DNA from 3 places in the Streptomyces sp. NPDC015242 genome. Region 2 is predicted to be linked to each of the others. Evidence: riboswitches for the same ligand, from Rfam matches in the RefSeq annotation. Region 2 holds a riboswitch; each other region holds the start of a gene.
The links. Region 2 has a riboswitch for cyclic di-AMP ahead of ACF07N_RS21000 (peptidoglycan DD-metalloendopeptidase family protein). Riboswitches for the same ligand answer to the same signal wherever they lie in the genome.
Positions count from the first base shown of each region.

Region 1: linked by a shared signal. The riboswitch ahead of ACF07N_RS25920 (transglycosylase family protein) and the one ahead of ACF07N_RS21000 (peptidoglycan DD-metalloendopeptidase family protein) in region 2 are both predicted to bind cyclic di-AMP.
Region 3: linked by a shared signal. The riboswitch ahead of ACF07N_RS10810 (transglycosylase SLT domain-containing protein) and the one ahead of ACF07N_RS21000 (peptidoglycan DD-metalloendopeptidase family protein) in region 2 are both predicted to bind cyclic di-AMP.

Region 1 is NZ_JBIBUF010000008.1:88,463-94,628, forward strand. Features, by position in the region: gene eno (phosphopyruvate hydratase) at 1-904, opposite strand, end outside; gene ACF07N_RS25920 (transglycosylase family protein) at 1,189-1,896, opposite strand; cyclic di-AMP (ydaO/yuaA leader) riboswitch at 1,901-2,066, opposite strand; gene ACF07N_RS25925 (transglycosylase family protein) at 2,295-3,296, opposite strand; gene ACF07N_RS25930 (cytochrome P450) at 3,437-4,723, opposite strand; gene ACF07N_RS25935 (nucleoside triphosphate pyrophosphohydrolase) at 4,770-5,774, opposite strand; gene ACF07N_RS25940 (SurA N-terminal domain-containing protein) at 5,875-6,166, opposite strand, start outside.
Region 2 is NZ_JBIBUF010000006.1:91,723-97,888, reverse strand. Features, by position in the region: gene ACF07N_RS21010 (tyrosine-protein phosphatase) at 1-518, opposite strand, end outside; gene ACF07N_RS21005 (alpha-galactosidase) at 699-2,774, shown strand; cyclic di-AMP (ydaO/yuaA leader) riboswitch at 3,092-3,249, shown strand; gene ACF07N_RS21000 (peptidoglycan DD-metalloendopeptidase family protein) at 3,254-4,195, shown strand; gene ACF07N_RS20995 (SGNH/GDSL hydrolase family protein) at 4,436-5,221, shown strand; gene ACF07N_RS20990 (TetR/AcrR family transcriptional regulator) at 5,292-5,921, opposite strand; gene ACF07N_RS20985 (Glu/Leu/Phe/Val dehydrogenase dimerization domain-containing protein) at 5,985-6,166, opposite strand, start outside.
Region 3 is NZ_JBIBUF010000002.1:1,161,134-1,167,299, reverse strand. Features, by position in the region: gene ACF07N_RS10825 (glycosyltransferase) at 1-664, opposite strand, end outside; gene ACF07N_RS10820 (GNAT family N-acetyltransferase) at 683-1,768, opposite strand; gene ACF07N_RS10815 (HAD family hydrolase) at 1,939-2,787, shown strand; gene ACF07N_RS10810 (transglycosylase SLT domain-containing protein) at 2,751-3,506, opposite strand; cyclic di-AMP (ydaO/yuaA leader) riboswitch at 3,510-3,688, opposite strand; gene ACF07N_RS10805 (polyprenyl synthetase family protein) at 4,193-5,203, shown strand; gene ACF07N_RS10800 (outer membrane lipoprotein carrier protein LolA) at 5,435-6,166, shown strand, end outside.

The sequences.
Region 1 (6,166 bases), on a different contig from region 2:
CGAGCTTGTCGGTGATGGTCTTCCAGCCCTCCCAGTCGTCCTCGAACAGCGGGTCCTCGATGGACACGAGCGGGTACGCGTCGACGAGCTCCGCGTAGTACTCGGTCATCTCGGCCGCCGAGCGCTCCTTGCCCTCGAAGGTGTAGACGCCGTCCTTGTAGAACTCGGAGGCGGCGACGTCGAGCGCCAGGGCGATCTGCTCGCCCGGGGTGTAGCCGGCTTCCTTGATGGCCTCGAGGATGAGGTCGAGGGCCTCGCGGTTGGAGCCGAGGTTCGGGGCGAAGCCGCCCTCGTCGCCGAGGCCGGTGGCCAGGCCCTTGCTCTTCAGGACCTTCTTCAGCGTGTGGTAGACCTCGGCGCCCCAGCGCAGGGCCTCGGAGAAGGACTCCGCGCCGATCGGGGCGATCATGAACTCCTGGATGTCCACGTTGGAGTCGGCGTGCGAGCCGCCGTTCAGGATGTTCATCATCGGCACCGGCAGCAGGTGCGCGTTCGGGCCGCCCAGGTAGCGGAACAGCGGCAGGTCGGACGCCTCGGAGGCGGCGTGGGCGACGGCCAGCGAGACGCCGAGGATGGCGTTGGCGCCGAGGGAGCCCTTGTTGTCGGTGGCGTCCAGGTCGAACATCGCCTGGTCGATCAGACGCTGCTCGGTGGCGTCGTAGCCGACGAGCTCCGGGCCGATCTGCTCGATGACCGCGAGGACGGCCTTCTCCACACCCTTGCCGAGGTAGCGGTTCGAGTCGCCGTCGCGGAGCTCGATGGCCTCGAAGGCGCCCGTGGAGGCGCCGGACGGGACGGCGGCACGACCGGTGCTGCCGTCGTCGAGGCCGACCTCGACCTCGACCGTGGGGTTGCCTCGGGAGTCCAGGATTTCCCGGGCTACGACGACGTCGATGGACGGCACGAGCATCTCCTTCTTCATGTGACGCGGGTACGCGGGTCGCGTGGACCCGGCGGGGTGCGGGCCGGTGGCTCGCGACATGAGCCTAACCGGCTCCGGGCGATCGGCCACCGGGTCGCCCACCCCATGGACAGAACCGAGAGTAAATTGTTTCCGAACGGAACAAAGCCGGTTCGCCACATCCGGCCGAAACCTCCGCCGACGGCCCGGCCGGAAAACACCCCGCCCCGGCGTGTACGGCAACACGCCGGGGCGGAGAGCCCGTGGGGACGGGGGTGGGCCGCTGCTTACTTCAGGTGCAGCTGCTGGCCCGGGTAGATGAGGTTGGCGTCCTCGACGATGTCCTTGTTCAGCTGGAAGAGCCGCTCCCAGCCGCCCTTGACCTTCTCCTCGGCCGCGATCGAGCTGAGGGTGTCGCCCTTGGCGACCTTGTACTCGCCGTCGCCCTTCTTGACCTTCTTGCCGGTCGGGGTGGTGACGGTCTTCTTGGCGGCCGGGCGCTCGTCGGAGCGGGAGGCCGGCTGCTGCTGGGTCTCGCGGGTCTCGGTGCTCTGCTGGCTCTGGCTCTGGCTCTGGCTCTGCGAGGAGCTGCCGGAGTCGGTGGAGCCGCCGCCGGTGTAGCCGGCGCTGGACAGGCCCTTGCCGCAGACCGGCCAGGCACCCTTGCCCTGGCCCGCGAGGACCTTCTCGGCGATCTCGATCTGCTGGGCCTTGGTGGCCTGGTCGGCGGTGGAGGCGTACTTGGTGCCGCCGTAGCCGGCCCAGGTGGAGGCGGAGAACTGCAGACCGCCGTAGTAGCCGTTGCCGGTGTTGATGGACCAGTTGCCGCCGGACTCGCACTGGGCGACGGCGTCCCACTCGGACGCGGTGGCGGCGGAGGCGTTGCCGGCCGCCATCAGCGGGGCGGCGACGGCGGCACCGGTGACACCGGCGATGGCGATGGCGCGAGTGGCCTTGGACGGACGGCGGTGCGTGCCCTTGCCGGAAAACAGCATGGAGAGATCCCCTCACCGACGCCTGCGAGGTGAGCTGTCGGGTTCGGGCCGGTTGAGTTGCCCGGCCGCGTCCCTCACGGGACACGGCTTCACCCCAAGCCCTTCCGGCCAACCGGCCGGTCGGGCACCTACCTTGGGTCCCCCGCTCCTGCCTACGGCGCTTGACGCGACGACTGTTCCCGGGCGGCCGCTGGCAGGATTCGGCGTTGCGGCAGCCGGGGCTCGCGGTGACGAGCGATCACGACCGTAGACAGGTGATCCGCCGAATTTCAAAGACGATCAGGGCTTCTGAGATCTATCTCTCACCGCTCTTATATGGGACATTCAGTGCGAAACACGGCGTGAACTCGCGTGGTTTCGGGGCGACTTCCACCGCCGTTTCCGCACTGCCCGAACGACTACCTCTCGCCCGCTTCGTCCGCTTGACCAGGCGTCTGACCGGCGACGACGGCGGCCTCGCCGCCCTCGGCGGCCTGCTCGTCCCCGGCGGCCTGTTCCTGCCATGCGCCGCTGATCCGGAGGGAGTCGGCGATGGACCAGGCGTCGTCGCCGACACCCACGATGTAGGCACCTTCGGACGCCTCGCCGGCCGCCGCGTCGTCGCGCGCCGCATGCCGGCCCGTGGAGCCGGCCGCGGACCCGTCCGCGGATCCGGTGCCCTCGTCGGCGCTGGGGCCGCGATGCCGGCCGGAGCCGGTGTCCGCGAGGCCGGAAGAGCCGCCGTCCGGGCGGGAGTTGCCGGACGCCTCGGCCTCAGGGGACGCCGACGGCGAGCCGCCGGACCCCTCCCGCGCCGAGGGCGAGGAGGAGGCCTCGGGCGACTTGTCGGACTTGGCGGATTCGTCCGGAGCTGCCGACGGACCGTCAGACGGCGCGCCGGACGGGGAAGCCGACGGGGACGCGGTGGACGGAGAGGGCGAGGAGGACCCGGACGGATCCAGCGAGTCGAGCAGCCCGGACGAGCCGGACGAGCCGGATGAAGCGGAGTCACCGGACGAACCGGACTCGCCGGCCCGGTCCGGCGCGCCCTGCTCGAGACCGGAGAGCAGTCCGCAGGTGCGCCACGCGCCGACCCCCTGGTCGGCGAGGATTCTCTCCGCCACGGCTATCTGCTGGGAGCGGCTGGCCAGGTCGGCGCTCGCGGCGTATTCGAGGCCGCCGTGGTTCTCCCAGTCCTCCTGGGACAGCGCGAGGCCGCCGTAGTAGCCGTTGCCGCTGTTCTGGCTCCACGCGCCGCCCGTCTCGCAGTCCGCGACCCGGTCCCAGGTCGAGCCGTCCGCCGCACTGGCACCGGAGGCCCCGAGGAGCGGGATCGCGATGGCGGAGCCGGTCACTCCGGCCGCGACGAGGAGTGCCGGAGCCTGGCGGGGGCGACGGTGCCGACCGTTCCCGGAGAGCATACGGAGACCTTTCGCGAGACAGCAGTGACCCGCTGGCCGGGCGTCCCGGCCGCGTTGATGGGTGAACGTATCGGCAGACGATCACTTGTCACAAGTTCATGCCGCGCAGATCACGTGAAGATCACATTCCTGAGGGTGTGTCACCTGGACACGGGCGTGAACTCCACCGGCAGGGTCCGCAGGCCGCGCATGATGAGCCCGCCGCGCCACCTCAGCTCCTCCGGGTCCGCCGCGAGACGGAGGTCCGGCAGGCGCGTGAGGAGGGTGGCGAGCGCCGTCTGGCCCTCCAGACGGGCGAGCGGGGCGCCCAGGCAGTAGTGGATGCCGTGGCCGTAGCCGAGGTGCTGGTTGTCGCGCCGGGACAGGTCGAGCACGTCCGGATCGGCGAACCGCTCCGGGTCCCGGTCGGCGGCGGCCAGGACGACCAGGACCGGGTCGCCCGCGTCGATCCGCTGCCCGCCGAGGGTGAGCGGCTGCGTGGCGAACCGCCAGGTGGCGAGCTCGACGGGGCCGTCGTAACGCAGGAGTTCCTCGACGCCGGTCTCCAGCAGGCCACTCTCCCCCGCGGCGAGGGAGGCCTGCAGGCGGGCGCGCTGCCCGGGGTGGGTGAGCAGGGCGTAGGTACCGTTGCCGATCAGGTTCACGGTCGTCTCGAAGCCGGCGAAGAGCAGGATGAAGGCCATGGCCGCGGCCTCGTTCTCGGTGAGGTGCTCGCCGTGGTCGGAGGCGCGGATCAGGCCGGAGATGAGGTCCTCGCCCGGGCCGGGTTCGGCGGGGAGCGCCTCCCGCTTGCGGTGGATGAGGTCGGCGAGGTAGCCGCGCATCTTCTTCACCGACCGGGCCACCCCGCCGCGCGGGCCGCCCTGGTGACGGATCATCATGCCCGCCCAGTCGCGGAAGTCGTCCTGGTCCTCGCGGGGGACGCCGAGCAGGTCGCAGATGGCGTAGATGGGCAGCGGGAAGGCGAACTCGTGGATGAGGTCGGCGCCGCCCTTCCCGGCGAACCCGTCGATGAGCCGGTCGGTGAGCTCCTGCACCCGCGGCGCGAACTCGGCGACCCGGCGGGGCGTGAACGCCTTCGACACGAGCCGCCGCAGCCGGGTGTGGTCCGGCGGGTCGATGTTGAGCAGGTGCGTCATCAGCTCGGCCTTGCGCTCCCCGGGGATCCCCGTCTTGCCCTTGGCGTGCGCGGGTTCGTCGTGGTGCGCCGGGTTCTTGGAGAGCCGGGGGTCGGCGAGGGTCTGCTTGGCGTCGGCGTAGCGCGTGACCAGCCAGGCCTCGACGCCGCTCGGGAGCCGGGTCCGGTGCACGGGGCTGTGCTCGCGCAGCCAGGCGTAGGCGGGGTAGGGGTCGCTCGCGAACTCCCAGGTGAACAGGTCGGGGGCGGGGGCCGGGGCGGGCGGGCTGGGCTGGGGCTGGTCGGTCACGCTCCGACCGTATCCGGCCCGCCGGCCCCGTCCTGTCCGGGTCCGCTCAGCCCTCCGCCTGCCGGATCGCGTCCCGGTAGGCGCGCGCCGCCGCTCTCAGGGCCGCCTCGGGGTCCACGCCCTCCGCCTCAGCGCGGACGGCCAGGGCCAGCAGCTCGTAGCCGATGCCCTCGACGGGCGGCAGCGGTATGTCCAGACCGGCTGTGCGGGCCCGGGAGGCCAGCTTGGCCGCGAGGGCCAGGCCGGGCTGGCCCAGCGGGACGCCCTCGGTGACGGACGTGCGCCGCTTCTCGACGGCCTTGGTGCGCAGCCAGTGCTCCTTGACCTCCTCGGGGGTCGTGGCCGTCGCGTCGCCGAAGACGTGCGGGTGGCGGTGGATCAGCTTGGCGACGATGCCGCCGGCCACGTCGTCGACGGAGAACGGCTCGTCGGGGTCCTCCTCCGCGATGCGGGCATGGAAGACCACCTGGAGCAGGACGTCACCGAGCTCCTCGCGCAGTTCGTCGCGGTCGCCCTCCTCGATCGCCTCGACGAGTTCGTACGCCTCCTCGATGCCGTACTTGGCCAGTCCCTTGTGGGTCTGCTGGGAGGACCAGGGGCATTCGGTGCGGATGCGGTCCATGACCTGGACGAGGTCGAGCAGGCGGGCGCCCGGCAGGTCGTAGGAGGCGGGCAGCAGCTCCAGCTCGGGCATCGTGAGGCGGCCGCCGCCGGCCAGGCGCGCCAGGCCGTCGGTGAGGGCCGGCTCGCCCTCGCCCGTCGCCACGACGACCACCGTGCGGCCGCCGGCGCAGGCGTCGACGAGCTCCTGCGCGGTCGGGGACGACTCCTCGACCGCGATCCCCGCCTCGCGCAGATAGGGCAGCTGCGGATGGGCGCCGTCCGCGCACAGCACCCGGTCGGCCGCGTGCAGGGCCTGCCAGGCGGGCCAGGACAGCAGGCCGGGGGCGACGCGGTGGCTGGTGGTGAGCAGGACGATGCGGCCCGCCGCGGCCGCGTCGGGGGCGGCCGGCCGGGGGCCCGGGGTGGCTTCGGGACTGTTGGCGTTCACGGTTCGAAGCTATCCCACGCCGCCGACGGGGCCCGGGGTTGTCCACAGGCCTCGCGCGGGGCCTGTGGACGTCACGTCCGCGGGAGGGGCCGGCCGGGCCCTACATGCTCTGCGGCCGGTTCTGCGCCGCCGTCACGTCCCGCACCCACGGCGTCCGGGCGTCGGCGAGGCTGCTCTTCTTGGCGTCCCAGGTGCCGTACCGGGGGTTGAGGTCGACGTCCAGTTTCTCGGAGGCCTCGGACAGGGCCGTCCAGAACTCGGGACGGGTGGTGTCGGTGCCCAGCTTCTCGGCGAGCTTCTGCGCCTCCAGCTGGAGGCGGAGGTTCTCCTCCAGGCGCTGCGGCGGGATGCCGTACTGCTGCAGCCAGGTCGTCTCCAGCGCCTCGGGGCCG
Region 2 (6,166 bases):
AGCAGCGTCACCGCGATGGACAGGCCCGCGCGGTCCTTGCCCGCCGCGCAGTGCATCAGCGCGGGGACGCTGTCCTCCGCGAGCGCGTGCAGCACCCGGGAGTGCTCGGCGGTGCGGTCCTTGATGATCATGCGGTACGAGGCGATCATCCGGTCGGCGCCCTTGCCGTCCGCGAGGATCGAGCGCAGCTGGTCCAGGTCCCCGTCGCGGACCATCCGCCAGAACTCGGCGCCGTCGGCCGGGTCGCTCAGCGGCAGGTTCACATTGCGCACGCCCGGCAGCTCGATGTCCGGTCCCTCGAGCTTCTGGTCGGCGGCGTTGCGGAAGTCGAAGACCGTGTGCAGGCCCAGTGTGGCCAGGAAGGCGGCGTCCTCCCCGGTCGCGTGCGCCAGGTGGCCGCTGCGGAACAGCACGCCCTGCCGCACCCGCCGCCCGTCCACGGTCGGCAGTCCGCCCACGTCGCGGAAGTTGCGCACTCCGGCCAGCTCGGGCTCGGTCGACGGGACCTGCTGTGTCACGTGGGCTCCTCCCCATCGGCGCCGCCGGCGCGGGCTCGCCGGCGGGCACCACTCGACCATACGACATGGGTGCCAGGGGCAATGAAGTGTCCACAGGCGTTGCCCGGAGCGCCCGCCGCCCCCGATGATGTTGCCGCGTGATCGCACCTGTTCGCGGTTGTTCGAACCTGTGGGGGCTCGATGATCGACATCTCCGAGGACGGCCGCACCTGGGTGCTGTCCGGGCCGGCCGGCAGCTACGCCGTCCACGTCACCGACCGGCACGAACTGCTGCATCTGCACTGGGGCCCGCGCATCACGCTCGCCGACGCCGAGGCCCTCGCCGCCCGTCCGCTGCCGGAGTACCGGCCCTTCGAGTCCCCGCTCGACGGCCGCGAGGAGTACCCCGTCGAGGGCGGCCCCCGGTTCGTCCGCCCGGCCCTGTCCGTGCGCACCGCCGGGCGGCGCGGCACCGAGTGGGTCTTCGAGGGGCACGACACGCCGGACGGCGAACTGCGCCTGCGCTTCCGGGACGGCGGCCTGACGATCACCCTGCACTACCGGATGCGCCCCGGCGCCGACGTCGTCGAGCGCTGGGTGACCCTGGACAACCGCGGGCCCGAGACCGAGGTGCTGCGCGCCGACTCCGCCGCCTGGACCCTGCCCGACCGCGGCACCTGGCGGCTGTCCCAGCTGCACGGCCGCTGGGCGGCCGAGTCCCGGCTGGTGCGCTCCGAGCTCACCTACGGCGAGAAGGTGATCGGCAGCCGCCGCGGCCACACCGGCCACCAGCATCTGCCCTGGGTCGCCCTCGACACCGACGCGACCGAGGAGCACGGCGAGGTCTACGGCTGCGCCCTGGGCTGGTCCGGCTCGTGGCGGATCTGTGTGGCCCAGCTCCCCGACGCGCGCGTGCAGATCACCGGCGGCGCCGGCCACGACGACTCGGGTCTGCTGACTCTGGGCGCCGGGGAGTCGTACACGACCCCCGTCTTCGCCGGGCTGTGGAGCGACGGCGGCTTCGGCGGGGTGAGCCGCGCCTGGCACGCCTGGCAACGGAAGTACGTGATCCCGGACGCCGGGCGGGACCGGCCGGTGCTGTTCAACTCCTGGGAGGCCACCGAGTTCGACATCTCCGAGGAGCAGCAGCGGGCGCTCGCCGAGCGGGCCGCGGCCCTCGGCGTCGAGCTGTTCGTGGTCGACGACGGCTGGTTCGGGGCGCGCACCAGCGACCGGGCGGGGCTCGGGGACTGGACGCCCAACCCCGACCGCTTCCCCGGCGGGCTGAAACCCCTCGCCGACCACGTGCACGGCCTCGGCATGCGGTTCGGCATCTGGGTCGAGCCCGAGATGGTGAACCCCGACAGCGACCTGTACCGCGCCCACCCGGACTGGGTGCAGTACCAACCGGGACGAAAGCGGACGGAGTTCCGCAATCAGCTCGTGCTCAACCTCGCCCGGCGGGATGTCCAGGAGTATCTGTGGGGACAGCTGGACGGGCTCCTCTCCAGCGCCCCGATCGACTACGTCAAGTGGGACTTCAACCGCTGCTTCACCGACGCCGGCTGGCCGGAGGATCCGTATCCGCAGCGGCTCTGGGTGGACCACGTCCGCGCCCTGTACGCCCTGCTGGACCGGCTGCGGGCCGCACACCCGGGTGTGGCCTTCGAGTCCTGCTCGGGCGGCGGCGGCCGGATCGACCTGGGCGTGCTGAGCCGCACGGACCAGGTGTGGACGTCCGACAACACCGACCCCCTGGACCGGCTCGCCGTCCAGCACGGCTTCAGTCAGATCCACCCCGCGCGCGTGATGGCCGCCTGGGTCACCGACAGCCCCAACGCCATGCTCAACCACCGGGCCAGTTCCCTGCGTTTCCGGTTCGTCAGCGCCATGGCCGGGGTGCTCGGGGTCGGCGGCGACCTCACGCGGTGGACGCAGGAGGAACTGGCCGAGGCGCGGGAGTGGGTGCGGCTCTACAAGGAGATCCGGCCCGTGGTGCAGCGTGGCGACCTGTACCGGCTGCGACCCCCGGGGAGCGGCCTGAGCGCCGTGCAGTACGTCCTCGGCGACGAGACGGTCGTCCTCGCCTGGCTCCCGGCGCAACGCTACGGCGAGCCCGGTCCGGCACTCCGGCTCCGCGGCATCGATCCGGCGGCGACGTACGAATGCCTCGAAACGGGCGAACTTCACCGAGGGGGCGTGCTGCTGCATCACGGACTGCGGGTCGGTCTGCGTGGCGACCTGGACGCCGCCGTGGTCCGCCTTAAGCGGAAGTAGTGCTTCTTGTCCGAATAAGGCGCTTAGGCCGGTTCGCCATAACGTGCCCTGGTCGTACAGGAGATGGGGGCAAGGTGCGTGACCATCGTCATACCGGTGACGATGTGTTGTCGCCATGTGCACGTAATCAGGGTGTTTCGCGAGGCCATTGAGGAAAAGGCAAGATCGGAAATCCACGCTCGGTGACGGGAAATGTGTCGACGCGTCGAGGAAAAAGGCCGCACGGGCAACCGCAAGCTTGTCCCGCCGCGTCCTGGTCGCTTACGTTCCAGTCCACTCCGGACGGACGCCTAATCCTGCCGCCGCCCGGAGCCCGCACACCCACTGACCCGACGTACGGCAGGAGCGGGGGACCCACAGGTAAGACGCCTGTTCCGGTTCCCGGAACGGGCTTGGGGTTGAGCCGCGCCTCGGCGCGGCCGGGCATCTCCAGCCCGCACCCGACAGCTCACCTCGCAGGCGACGGAGAGGAATGCGCCATGCCCGCGAAGGGTAAGCACCGCCGTCCCAAGACTCAGCGTTTCACCCGCTCCATCGCCGTCGCCGGAACCGGCGGAGCCGCTCTCGCCCTTCCCCTCATGGGTGCCGCCGGCGCCCACGCCGCCCCCGCCCAGTCGGCTCCGGAAAAGGCCGTCCAGGCGGCTCCGGCCGCCGGGAAGAAGGCCGCCGGAAAGGCGACCGGCGCGCGTACCTACACCGTGAGGGCGGGCGACTATCTGGCGAAGATCGCCGACGACCAGAACGTCAGCGGCGGCTGGAAGAAGCTCTACTCGGACAACCGCGACGCCGTCGGCGACGACCCGTCCCTGATCCACCCGGGCCTGAAGCTCTCCCTGGGCAAGAAGGCCGCGGCGAGCGCGCCCGAGGCGCCGTCCGCGCCGAAGGCCTCCGCCGAGGAGCCGGCGAAGGGCACCGCGAAGAAGCCCGCGAAGAAGTCCTCGTCCGCACCGGCGAAGGCGGAGACCGCCGCCGAGCCGGCCGCCGCCCAGCCCGCCGCGCAGAGCAACGCCAGTGGCTACAGCTCCCCGGTGGACGGTGCCACCGTCGGCACCCCGTACCGCATGTCCGGCAGCATGTGGTCCAGCGGTTACCACACCGGTGTCGACTTCGTCGTCCCGACCGGCACCTCCCTCAAGGCCGTCGGCGCGGGCACGGTCGTCTCCGCCGGCTGGGGCGGCGCGTACGGCAACCAGGTCGTCGTCAGGCTGAACGACGGTCACTACGCCCAGTACGCCCACCTGTCGCAGCTCTCGGTCTCGGCCGGCCAGACCGTGACCGCCGGACAGCAGGTCGGCCTGTCCGGCGCCACCGGCAACGTCACCGGACCGCACCTGCACTTCGAGATCCGCACCGCGGCCGGCTACGGCTCCGACATCGACCCGGTCGCCTTCCTGCGCTCCCACGGCGTCTCCGTCGGCTGACCCGATCGCACGGCCACCCGCCTGACACGCCACCGAAGGCCGGACCCGGCACCCCGGGTCCGGCCTTCGGCGCGGGACGGCGGCAACACTCCCGTCCGGTCGGCTATTCCACAGTTGGCGAACACTTTGGCAGTGGCTTATCTCACCGCCCGTCAACCCCTTCCTACGGTCGCGTAGGTCACATTCGAGGGTGAATCATGAGCGGCTGTGGCAGACGATTCGAAGAGTGACAGCAGAGCAGTGATCGGGTCGTACGTGGCGGTGGGGGACAGCTTCACCGAGGGCGTCGGTGATCCCGGCCCCGACGGGGCGTTCGTCGGCTGGGCCGACCGGCTCGCCGTCCTGCTCGCCGACCTCCGGCCCGAGGGCGACTTCCGGTACACCAACCTCGCCGTGCGCGGGAAACTCCTCGACCAGATCGTGGCGGACCAGGTGCCGCGAGCCGTCGAGATGGCCCCCGACCTCGTGTCCTTCTGCGCCGGGGGCAACGACATCCTGCGGCCCGGCACCGATCCGGACGAGGTGGCCGAGCGCTTCGAGCGGGCGCTCGCGCGGCTCACCGCGGTGGCCGGGACGGTGATGGTGACGACCGGGTTCGACACCCGTGGCATGCCCGTGCTGAAGCATCTGCGCGGCAAGATCGCCACGTACAACGGGCACGTCCGCGCCATCGCCGACCGGTACGGCTGCCCGGTGCTCGATCTGTGGTCGCTGCGCAGCGTGCAGGACCGCAGGGCCTGGGACGCCGACCGGCTGCACCTGTCTCCCGAGGGGCACACGCGGGTCGCGCTCCGGGCGGGGCAGGTGCTCGGGCTCGACGTGCCGGCCGACCCCGAGCAGCCGTGGCCGCCGCTGCCGCCGCGGGGCACGCTGGAGGTCCGGCGGGACGACGTGCACTGGGCGCGGGAGTTCCTGGTGCCGTGGATCGGGCGCCGGCTGCGGGGGGAGTCCTCGGGCGACCATGTGACGGCCAAGGGGGCGTTGTCGCCGGACGACATCCGGATGCGGATCGCCGCCGTGGCGTGAGACGCCCGCACTCGGTGGGGGTGGGGCCTTCGCCCGTCGCCCCCGCCGAGCCGCGCCACGCCCCGGGCCGTTACGCCGAGTTGCTCATCGGCGGGGGCAAGGGGGCGGCGGCCAGGCCCAGTTCGCGCGTCAGGGTCTCCTCCGTCCACTGCTGGGCCCGGGCGCGCGGCAGCGCCCCGGGGTAGGACGTCAGCTGGACGGCCAGGCCGTCGAGGAACGCGGTGAGGCGGAGGGCCGTGGCCCGGGGGTCGGGGCAGGGGAACTCACCCGCCGCGACCCCCTCCGCGATCACCTCGGCGAGAGCCGCCTTCCACTGGCGGTCGAGGTCCTGCGTGACCTCCCGCAGCGCCGGCTCGCGCAGGGCCGCCGCCCAGCCCTCGATCCACAGCCGCCAGCCCTTGGCCTGGCCGGTCGGGGCGTACCAGCGCACGGCCGAGCGCAGGCGCCGCAGCGCCGACGTCCGGCGGCCGAGCAGCTTGCGCAGGTGTGCGAGGTCCGCCTCGGCCGCGTGCCGGAACGCTGCCGCGACCAACTGCTCCTTCGACGCGAAGTGGTAGAGCACCAGCGCGTTGCTCACCCCCAGCGCCGAGGCCACGTCGGCGATCCTGACCGCCGCCACGCCCCGGGCCTCGATCTGCTGCACGGCGGCGCGCAGCAGTTCCTCACGCCGCTCAGCCACGCTCAACCGGACTCTCGCCACGCCGTCACCCTACCCACGCGGCGGTCCCCTCCCGACGTGCGGATCCGGCCGGTCCGGCGTGCCTCAGCGGTACCAGCCGTACCGCCGGGCGATCAGCGGCAGCCGGTCGGCGGCGATCGCGTGGGCGGCCGCGCGAGGAGTCGTCCCGTCGGTGCGCGCCCGGGTGAGCATCAGCTCGACCAGGGCCCGCATCGAGCGGCGCGTGTACGCGAACGCCTCCTCCGCGTCGGCGCCGACGTCCCCGA
Region 3 (6,166 bases), on a different contig from region 2:
GGGCCGGTGTCGTCAGCCGCGCGGGCAGGATCAGCCCGGTGGCGCACCCCAGTGCGGCGTCGGCGGCGAAGGGCGCGGTCAGTTCGGTCAGCCAGCGCGGGTCGGCCACCACGTCGTCGTCCGTGAAGGCGACGACCTCGCCCCGCACGGCCGCCAGCCCCGTGTTGTGCGCGACCGCGAGGCCCGGCACCGGCTCGCACACGTACCGCACGCGCTCGGCGTACTTCCGTTCCACCAGCTCCCGCGTCCCGTTCGTCACGGGCGCGTTGTCGACCACCACGATCTCGAACCGCGGATGGTCCTGGGCCAGCAGTGAGTCCAGCGCCCGGGCCAGCTGCCCGGCCCGCTCCCGCGTGGCCACGACGACACTGGCGTACGGCGGCTCCCCCGGCGCACCGGATTCCGCACCGGCGCACTCCGCCCGCGCCCGCGCTGCCAGCACGACCCGCGGATCCGCCCCCTGCGGTACGTGCGCGAGCAGCGTGCCCACCGGGCGGCCGTGCCGTCTGACCAGGACGAACACCTCACCGTGCGTGATCGGCGGGTTCCCCGGACCGGGTCTGAGCACCGCCTGGTCGCCGTCCAGATCCAGCTCGGCGACCTGCACCGCCCCGATGGCCAGGAACCGCCGGATCTCCTGTCGCGCACGCGCCGATCCGGCCATGCGCCCACCCCCTCGTCGTCAGGTACGGCGCAGCCGGGCCGCGCCCTTCAGGGTCCGCGCGGCCAGCGCGGCGAGCCGCGGCCGGCTGCGGACGAAGCTGTGCGCGCGGCGCGCCGGCTCGCGGCTCAGCCAGTGCAGCGCCGCGCCCGCCCCCGGCCGCGTCACCGCACCCTCGTACACGGGCAGTTCGCCCGTCTTCAGCGCGTCCTTGTACTCGGCCGCGCCCCGCCCCAGGTCGAGCGTGCCGATGCCCGCGGCGGCGGCCGCCTCGGCCATGCGCAGGTGCAGCACCAGACCGGGCGAGAACTTCGCGAACTCCGGGTCGTAGGCCGGGAACCAGCAGGCCAGCACCGACGCCGAGCGCAGTCCGAAGTGCGCGGCGACGGGCCGCTCACCGGCGTACAGCACGGACAGGGTGCCGGTGCACTCCGGTGCCCGGGTGCGGGCCAGGTGCCCCACGAGCCGGGTGATCCACTCCTGCGCGAACCGGTCGCGGCGGCCGGTCCTGCGGTACTGCGCCGACTTCCACTCCATGAGCGTGCGCAGCGCCGCCGGGTTGCGTTCGTCGAACACGAACCGCACCTCGCCGGCCTGCCGTCCCAGCCGGCGCTCCTTGGCCAGGGTGGTCTTCAGGAACTTCGGCGACTGGGCGCGCAGCACCGACTCGTAGGTCTCGTACCCCTTCTCCACGTCCACCACGAAGGTGGTGTGCTCCTCCGCCGCGTACCGGACGAACAGCCGCTGCCCGGACTCCAGGTTGTCGAAGGCGAAGGACGACAGCGCGCAGGCCCGCAGCAGCGCGCCCGTCTCCACGTCCAGGCCGGGGCGCAGGACCGCGCCCTGCGCGTCCGAGACACCGAGCCCGATGGCCCGGCCCTGGCCCAACGGGCCCCGCTCGTAGGGCAGGAAGCCGGCCGGCTCCGGGCCCTCGTAGACCACCGCGACCCGGGCCCGCGGCCTCACCAGACCGACGGCCTCGGTGAACTCCGGTTCCATGAAAGGGTTGCGCGGCGCCTCCGAGGCGGCGCGCAGCGCGCGCCAGCGCTCCCTCTCCTTCTCGCCGAGCTCCCCGGGCCCGGCCACACGTATGCGCCCACTGCTCAACCTGACCCCCCGATCAAGTCCCCCCTGGACACTTGGAAGGTACCGCCCGATGCGGCCCCTCGGGTAGGTAGCGGACCATGTTGTTGCCAACCGGTGCAGAGGCCTTCAACCGGGCAATCGGCGTGTGCGCGCGATGAAACGAACGGTCGCGTTGTCCGTATTCTCTGATCATGGCCGCACCCCTCGCATATTCACTCATCGCCACCGACCTGGACGGGACGCTGCTGCGCGGCGACGACACCCTGTCCGACCGGTCCCTCGCCGCGCTCGCGCGGGTGGCGGACGCCGGTGCCCAGCACCTCGTGGTGACGGGCCGCCCGGCACCGAGAGTGCGGCCGCTCCTGGACGACCTGCGCTGCACGGGGCTCGCGGTGTGCGGGCAGGGCGCGCAGGTGTACGACGCCGGCGCGCACCGGCTGCTGTGGTCCGTCACCCTGGACCGGGAGCTGGCGGAGACCGCCCTCGGCAAGATCGAGGCCGAGGTGGGGGAGGTGTACGCGGCGGTCGACCAGGACGGTGTCGACGGCCTGACGCTCATCGAGCCCGGCTATCTCATGCCGCACCCGACTCTGCCCGCGGTGCGGGTGGAGCGGCGCGAGGAGCTGTGGGGCGAGCCGATCAGCAAGGTGCTGCTGCGCCACCCCTACCTGTCGGACGACGAACTGGCGGCGACCGCGCGGTCCGTGGTCGGTTCGCTGGCGACGGTGACGATGTCGGGCCCCGGCACGGTCGAGCTGCAGCCGTGCGGGGTGACCAAGGCGACGGGGCTGGCGCTGGCCGCCGAGCACCTGGGACTGCGGCCGGCCGACACCATCGCCTTCGGTGACATGCCCAACGACATCCCGATGTTCGACTGGGCGGCGCGCGGCGTCGCGATGGCCAACGCCCATCCCGAACTCAAGGCCGTCGCCGACGAGATCACCCTGTCGAACGAGGACGACGGCATCGCCGTCGTCCTCGAGCGACTGCTGGGCGGGGCCGGTCAGTACGGGCCGTTGACGTTGTCGATCGAGCCGTAGCGGTCGGCCGCGTAGTTGCAGGCCGCCGTGATGTTGGCGACCGGGTCGTACGGGTCGTAGGGGGTGCCGGAGACGTGGTAGGCGGCGAAGGTCGGGTCGATGACCTGGAGCAGACCCTTCGACGGGGTGCCCTTGGCGGCGTTCGAGTCCCAGTTGTTGATCGCCTGCGGGTTGCCGGACGACTCGCGCATGATGTTGCGGTAGATGCCGTCGTACGACCCCGGGATGCCCTTCTGGGCCATGATGTCCAGCGCCTCGCGGATCCATCCGTCGAGGTTGTCCGCGTAGGTCGTGGCGGCGGCCGGGGTGGCCCGGGTGACACCGCCCGCGGGCTTCGCCGCGGACGGCGTCGCCTTCTTCCCGGCGGTGGCCTTGGCCGTGGCGACCTTCAGCTTCAGACCCGGGTGGATCACCTTGGGGTCGTCGCCGACGGCGGAGCGGTTGGCCTTGTAGAGCTGCTTCCAGCCGCCGGAGACGTCGTACTTCTCCGCGATGCCGTAGAGCGTGTCGCCCTTGGCCACGGTGTACGTGAGCGACTTGGCGGGCTGGACGGCCTGCGGAGCGCTCTGCGCGGCGGGCGCGCTCTGGGGGGCGGCGGCGCCGGCCTGCGTGGCGCCGAGGAGCGGCAGGGTCAGTGCCGCCCCACCGGTGCCGGCGGCGACGACACCACGGGTGATCGGGTTCCTTCTGGGGCGACGGTGCTTACCTCGTCCGGGCATGGCGATGTTCCTCTCCGGCGCCTGCGAGGTGAGCTGTCGGGTTCGGGCCGGGAGGTGCCCGGCCGCACACGGCGTGGTGCTGTCGTGCGCGGCTTCACCCCGAGCCGTTCCGCTGTGCGGTCCGGCGACTTACCTGGGTCCCCCGCTCCTGCCCTGCGTGAGTGAGTCGGTGTGTGTGGGGTGTCCGGGCGGCGGCAGGATTCGGCGGTCCGCTCGGACTGGGCCGGAACGTATGCGAGAGCACATGCCGGGAACAAGCACCGGAGTCACACCGGCCGCCGGATGACCTTGTTCCGGGGGTGGGGGACCGCTTGATCCTTTGCATGAGCCAAGGCTCAACTCGCTTACGCCGGACGGCGCTACCGCGCGGTGCCCGGCCGGGGCGGGAGGGAGGGGAAAGTGATTCAATTCACTGATCACGATCCGAGGTGCAATGTCCGCAAGAGGAATTTGCTTCGTCAATGCCGCAAATGCAGCATAGGTCGTGAATTCCTGGAAAGTCGGAACATGTCTGTTCTTATGAGCTGATCGAAAACATGGCGGTCGTGATCGGATACCGCCCGGCCTGTAAGCATGGGCGCTGGCGGTGATCGAAACGTGACCGGATACGCTGATCCGAGTGATGGCAGCGACCTATCGACAATCCGCGTAAGCACCGGCAGACACCAGCAGACAGGAGACCCCTCGTGACCGACGTCGGGCCGTTCGGGCTGAGCGTGCGGGACCAGGCTCTGGAAGCCGATGTCCAGGCCGGGCTGGCGGCAGTCGAGGAAGGCTTGCTCGAGGCCACCAAGAGCGAGGTGCCCTTCATCACGGAGGCCGCCCAGCACCTGGTGCGCGCCGGCGGCAAGCGGTTCAGGCCGCTGCTCGTGATGCTCGCCGCCCAGTTCGGAGACCGGCACGCACCCGGGATCGTGCCGTCGGCGGTCGTCGTGGAGCTGACCCACCTCGCCACGCTGTACCACGACGACGTGATGGACGAGGCCGCCGTACGCCGCGGGGTGGACAGCGCCAACACCCGCTGGGGCAACTCCGTCGCGGTCCTCACCGGCGACTTCCTCTTCGCCCGCGCCTCGCACATCCTGGCCGACCTCGGCCCGGAGGCGGTGCGGGTGCAGGCCGAGGCGTTCGAGCGGCTGGTCACCGGGCAGATCCTGGAGACGGCCGGACCGCAGGACGGCCGCGACCCCGTGGAGCACTACCTCGACGTGCTGGGCGGCAAGACCGGCTCGCTGGTCGCCGTCTCGTGCCGGTTCGGCGCGATGATGTCGGGCGCCGACGAGACGGTCGTGCACGTGCTGACCCAGTACGGCGAGCGGCTCGGCGTCGCCTTCCAGCTCGCCGACGACGTCCTCGACATCGCCTCCGACTCCCACGAGTCCGGCAAGACCCCCGGCACCGACCTGCGCGAGGGCATCCCGACCCTGCCGGTGCTGCGGCTGCGCGAGCGGGCGGCCCGGCTCGGCCTCGCCGAGGACCTCGCCCTGTGCGAGCTGCTGGACTCCGACCTCACCGACGACGGCCGGCACGCCGAGGCCCTGCGCCTGCTGCGTGCCCACCCGGCGCTCGAACAGGCCCGCCGGGACACCGTCCGCTACGCCGAGGACGCCCGCTCGGCGCTGGCGCCGCTGCCGGACTGCGCCGCGAAGACGGCGCTCGTGGAGCTGTGCGACGCCGTGGTGCACCGGGCCGGCTGACCGCCCGCCGTCCCCCGACCCCTACGGGTCGGGGGAGAAGCCGCCCCTCCGTGTCATACCGCAGCAGTACGCGGAGTTGAGTCCGGGGTCTGACGTATCTCCCTGGCCGATTTGGTCAGATGGAAACCACGGAAAACACCACTCCTCACCAGTTCGGGTGAGAATGGCGGCTCAGGGACGAGTGCGTGGACGACACGGACAGCCGCCGCCGACCACGGAGGTAGGGCACACATGGCACCGTACGCATCCGACGAGAGCACGACCGGCGGGGAGGTCGACGAGCAGCACACCCGGCGGCGCAAGGCCGCCCGGTACGTCGTCCCGGTCACGGTGGTGGGGGTGGCGGCCGCGACGATCGGCCTGGTCCCCGCACTCGCCGACTCCGGTGACCCCGACCTTCCGAAGATCACCGCCCAGCAGCTCATCGAGAAGATCGCCGAGTCGGACACCGAACAGCTCTCCGGCACGGTGAAGATCAGCACCGACCTCGGCCTGCCGAACCTCGGCGGCCTGGAGTCCGGCCTGATGTCCGGCGCCGCGGGCCGGGGCGAGGGCGGCTCCTCCGCCGACCCGACGGCCAGGCTCACCGAACTGGCCACCGGCACCCACACCCTGCGCGTCGCCGCCGACGGCCCCGACCGGCAGAAGCTGTCGCTGCTGGAGAACGCCGCCGAGTACAGCATCGTCCACAACGGCAAGGACGTGTGGGCCTACGACAGCAAGTCCAACGAGGTCTACCACGGCACCGCCTCCGAGAGCCCGGAGCACGGCAAGGACCGGCGGCCGCCGGCCACGCCGAAGGGTTTCGCCGAGGAGGCGCTGAAGGCCGTCGACGACACGACCTCCGTGACCGTGGACGGCACCGCCCAGGTCGCCGGCCGGGACGCCTACAAGCTGCTCGTGAAGCCGAAGCAGTCCGGCTCGACGGTCGGCGCGATCACCGTCGCCGTGGACGCGGAGACG